2 regions of the Agrococcus jenensis genome follow, and region 2 is predicted to be linked to the other one. Evidence: predicted binding sites of a transcription regulator. Region 2 holds the regulator's gene; the other holds the start of a gene.
The links. Region 2 encodes LexA, which represses DNA repair genes until DNA is damaged. Its sites were predicted from a motif close to TCGAACANNTGTTCGA; they were not measured.
Positions count from the first base shown of each region.

Region 1 (2,392 bases), 760 kb from region 2:
GCAGGTGCTCGTCGTCACGCACCAGCGGCAGCTCGCCGACGCCCTCGACGGCTCGCGCATCGAGCTCGAGAAGGAGCACGGGCAGACGGTGGTCGCGGGCCGCGACGGCCTGCTCGACCAGCCGGGCTGGCACTGGCCGAAGCGCTGACGGGCCGCGGGCCTGTCAGAAGAGCGTGGGCGCGGCGACGAGCGGCTCGCTCGTCGACGCGAGCTGCCGCGCGCGCGGCGGCGGCGCGCTCCCGGGCGCGGCGAGACCCGTGCCCGCGGTCACCTGCACCGGTCGGAGCCGGTGCTCGCGCATGAGCGGGCGGATGCGGTCGCGGAGCCAGTCGCGGTAGCCGCGGTCGGCGTAGCTGCCGGTGCCGTAGATGCGCGCGTAGAGCGGCACGAGGTGCGGGTGCGCCTCGCGCAGCCACTGCGTGTACCACTCGCGGGCGCCGGGCCGCAGGTGCAGGGCGCTCGCGATCGCGCGCGTCGCGCCCGCCTCGGCGATCGACGCGAAGGCCGTCTCGAGGTGCGCGCGCGTGTCGGTGAGCCCCGGCAGCACCGGCATCGCGAAGACGGCGCAGTCGAGCCCGGCGTCGCGCACCGCGCGGACGGTCTCGAGCCGCGACCGGGTCGTCGGGGTGCCCGGCTCGACCTGCTGCTGCAGCTCGTCGTCGAAGATGGCGATCGACATCGCGATCGAGACCGGCACGTCGCGCGCGATCTCGGCGAGCAGCGGCAGGTCGCGGCGCAGCAGCGTGCCCTTCGTGAGGATCGAGATCGAGGCGCCGTGCCGCGCGAGCGCTCGCAGCACGCCGGGCATCAGCCGGTAGCGGCCCTCGGCGCGCTGGTAGGGGTCGGTGTTCGTGCCGAGCTGCACGGCCGTGACGTCCTTGCGCGGCCCGGCGAGCTCGCGCTCGAGCACCTCGACCAGGTTCGCCTTCACGACGATGCGGGAGTCGAAGTCGGCGCCCGCGTCGAGGTCGAGGTAGGTGTGCGTGTTGCGCGCGAAGCAGTAGCGGCACGCGTGCTGGCAGCCGCGGTAAGGGTTGATCGTCCACGCGCCACCCATGAAGCCGTCGCCGGCGACGTGGTTGAGGGCGCTCTTCGCCGTCACCTCGAGGAAGGAGGCGCCGTCGAAGCCGGGCGTCGGCCACGACTCCAGCACGCTGCCGCGCTCCTCGAGCCCCGGCAGCGCATCCGCGTCGACGTGTGCCGCCGTCTGTCCCTCCCACCGCATGCCTCCATTCGAACACACGTTCGATCACCGTGCAACCTCGCCCCGCAGCCGTGCGCACAACGCAAGCCCGCCGGGCTGGTCCAGCGGGCGAGCGGGCGAGCGTCACCCGATGGGGCCGGATCCGGGCCGCCGGGCTTGCGTTGTGCGGAGGGGTCGGTGCGGAGGGGTCGGCGGGGGGCGGAGCTCGCCGAGAGGAGCTCGCCGGGAGGCGCGAGCGCGGAGGCCGGCGCGGCTAGGGTGCTGAGGTGGCGATGCGACGGCGGATGCGCGTGCTCGCCCCGGCGCTGTGGGCGGCGCTCGTCGTCGCCACCGGTGCGCTGCTCGCCGCACGGCTGCTGCAGCGGCCGGTCGCCGAGTGGCTCGACGTGCCGCTCGAGCACGGCGGGTGGGCGCTGCTCGTCACCGTCGCGGCGATCGCGACGCTCGGCCTCGGCGGCGCCTCGCTCTGGCACGCGCTCATGCTGCCCCGGCTCGTGCGCGTGCGCCGGGTCGACCGGCTGATCGCTGCGCTGGGCGCCGGCATGGCGGCGCTCGCGGCGGCGATCGTGGTGGCCGGCGCGCTCGACCCCGTGCTCGCCCGGGCGGCGCTGCTCGTCGCGCTGCCGCTCTGGGCCGCCGGCGTCGGCACCGCCGTGCTCGTCGTCGCGATGCTCGTGCACGCCCGCGCTGCGCGCACGCCGCCGCCGCCCGGCACGGTGCTCATCCTCGGCGCGGGCCTCCGCGGCCGCGAGGTGGGCCCGCTGCTGCGCCGTCGCGTGCAGCGGGGTGCCGAGGTGTGGCGCGATGCGGTCGCGCAGCGGCCGGACGCGCGGATCGTCGTCTCGGGCGGGCAGGGCGCCGACGAGGTGCGCTCGGAGGCGTCGGCGATGGCCGAGCACCTCGAGCGGCAGCTGGGCGTGCCGGCATCCGCGATCGACCTCGAGGACGCGTCCACCACCACCCGCGAGAACCTGCGGCTGTCGCGGCCGCTCGTCACCGCGCCCGGCCGGGCGCCGCTCGCCGTCGTCACGAGCGAGTACCACGCCTACCGCACCGCCGGCCTGCTCGCCGAGGCCGGCATCGACGGCACCGTGATCGGCGCGTGGACCCGGCCCTCCTACCGGCCCGGCGCCATCGTGCGCGAGGCGCTCGCGATCGCCGCCGACCTGCGATGGTGGTGCCTCGCCG
Region 1 is NZ_RKHJ01000001.1:2,725,507-2,727,898, reverse strand. Features, by position in the region: gene EDD26_RS13430 (AAA family ATPase) at 1-148, shown strand, start outside; gene EDD26_RS13425 (Rv2578c family radical SAM protein) at 164-1,225, opposite strand; gene EDD26_RS13420 (YdcF family protein) at 1,477-2,392, shown strand, end outside.
Region 1: the regulator LexA is predicted to act here: its motif matches at 1,234-1,249, upstream of EDD26_RS13425 (Rv2578c family radical SAM protein).

Region 2 (2,392 bases):
ACCGCGACCGCTTCGAGGTGCCGGGCGTCGCGATCGTGGGCTACACCAACGCCGGCAAGTCGAGCCTGCTCAACCGCATCACCGGCGCGGGCGTGCTGGTCGAGAACGCGCTGTTCGCGACCCTCGACGCGACGGTGCGGCGCTCGACCACGCCCGACGGCCGCGAGTTCACGATCGCCGACACGGTCGGCTTCGTGCGCAACCTGCCGCACCAGCTCGTCGAGGCGTTCCGCTCGACGTTCGAGGAGGTGGCGGAGTCGGACGTCGTCGTGCACGTCGTCGACGCGAGCCACCCGGACCCGGCGGCGCAGATCGCGACCGTGCGCGACGTGCTGGGCGAGACGGGCGCGCGCTCGATCCCCGAGGTCGTCGTGTTCAACAAGGCCGACCTCATCAGCGACGACGAGCGGCTCGTGCTGCGCGGTCTGCAGCCGGACGGCGTCTTCGCCTCCGCGCGGACGGGCGAGGGCGTCGACGCGATCCTCGCGAGGATCGCCGAGCTGCTGCCGCGGCCCGAGGTCGCGGTGTCGCTGCTCGTGCCGTTCGACCGTGGCGACATCATCGCGATGCTCCACGACCGCTTCGAGGTGCTGCGCGAGGCCTACGAGGAGGCGGGCACGCGCGTCGACGCGAAGGTCACCGAGGCGGCGCTCGCGCAGCTGGCGGAGTTCCGGGTCGAGCCGGCCGCCTGACGCCTAGACGGCTCGCAGCACGGCGACGACGCGACCCAGCACGTCGGACTCGTCGCCGAGGATCGGCTCGAACGCCGAGTTGCGGGGCAGCAGCCACGTGTGGCCGTCGCGCTGCTTGAAGACCTTCACGGTGGCCTCGCCGTCGAGCATCGCGGCGACGATGTCGCCGTTGTCGGCCGTCTGCTGCTGTCGCACGACGACCCAGTCGCCGTCGCAGATCGCGGCGTCGATCATCGAGTCGCCGACGACCTTGAGCATGAAGAGGTCGCCGGTGCCGACGAGCTGCTTCGGCAGCGGGAAGACGTCCTCGACCTGCTGCTCCGCCGTGATCGGGATGCCGGCGGCGATGCGGCCGACGAGCGGCACGAACGTGGCCTGGTCGACGCTGCCGGCGGTCTCGTCGACCTCGTCGTCGACGAGCACCTCGATGGTGCGGGGGCGCGAGGGGTCGCGGCGGATCGCGCCGGCGAGCTCGAGCTGGCCGAGCTGGTGGGTGACGCTCGAGAGCGAGGAGAGCCCGACGGCGTCGCCGATCTCGCGGTAGCTGGGCGGGTAGCCGCGCTGGCGCACCGCTCGCTGGATCATCTGCAGGATCGCCTGCTGCTTGTCCGTCAGCTGCCTCGCCATGCCCGCCCGCTCTCGATGTCAGTAGCCCCTGCTTGACTCCTGGTGGTTCGAAAGCGTATCCGACAGGGTGCCCGGATCAAACGGATGTTCGAGCGTGTCGTGGAGATTCTCCGCGACAGGGCTTGACGCATCCGTGGAATCGAAGATAGGTTCGAAACAGAGATTCGCGGCCGGTGCTCCCGGCCGAGCACCGGCTGCGGATCCCACGAGAGGAGCAGGCCATGACTGCCATCGCCACCGCACGCATCACCGGCACGCCGACCGTCCGGGTGCGCATGACGCCGCGCGGTCGCCGCGCCCTCGCGCTGCTCGTCGCCGCCCCCGTCATCGTCGCGGGCACCCTTGCCGGTGCCGGCGTCCTGGGCGGCGCGCTCGCCGGCGCCGTCGCGTCGTCCTCCACCAGCACCGCCGAGTTCGAGCACATCACGGTGCTGCCGGGCCAGTCGCTCTGGCAGATCGCCGAGGCCGTCGCCCCCGAGGCCGACCCGCGCGACGTGATCGCCGAGATCGAGCTGCTCAACGGCATCGCCGGCGCGATCCAGCCCGGCGAGCAGCTGGCGATCCCCGCGCACTACTCGCGCTGAGCGCGGGGCCGCGCCCGGCGCGGCTCGCGCGCCGTCCTAGGCTGGTTCGGTGACGAGCCTCGACGACCTCCCCATCCGCGACGACCTGCGCGGGCTGACGCCGTACGGCGCCCCGCAGCTCGACGTGCCGGTGCGGCTCAACGTCAACGAGAACGCCTACCGCGTGCCGGAGGCGGTCGCGCTCGACATCGTGCAGGAGATCGCTCGCGCGCTCCCGGACGCGAACCGCTATCCGGACCGCGAGTTCGACGCGCTCCGCCGTGCCTTCGCCGACTACCTCGGGCACGGCCTCGAGCCCGCGCAGCTGTGGGCGGGCAACGGCTCGAACGAGGTGCTGCAGCACGTGCTGCAGGCCTTCGGCGGCCCCGGCCGCTCGCTGCTGTCGTTCACCCCCACGTACTCGATGTACCCGCTGCTCGCGCAGGGCGTCGGCATGCGGTGGGTGCCGGTGCCGCGCGCCGCCGACTTCACCATCAGCCCGGACGCCGT
Region 2 is NZ_RKHJ01000001.1:1,965,679-1,968,070, forward strand. Features, by position in the region: gene hflX (GTPase HflX) at 1-692, shown strand, start outside; gene lexA (transcriptional repressor LexA) at 696-1,319, opposite strand; gene EDD26_RS09705 (hypothetical protein) at 1,541-1,903, shown strand; gene EDD26_RS09710 (histidinol-phosphate transaminase) at 1,953-2,392, shown strand, end outside.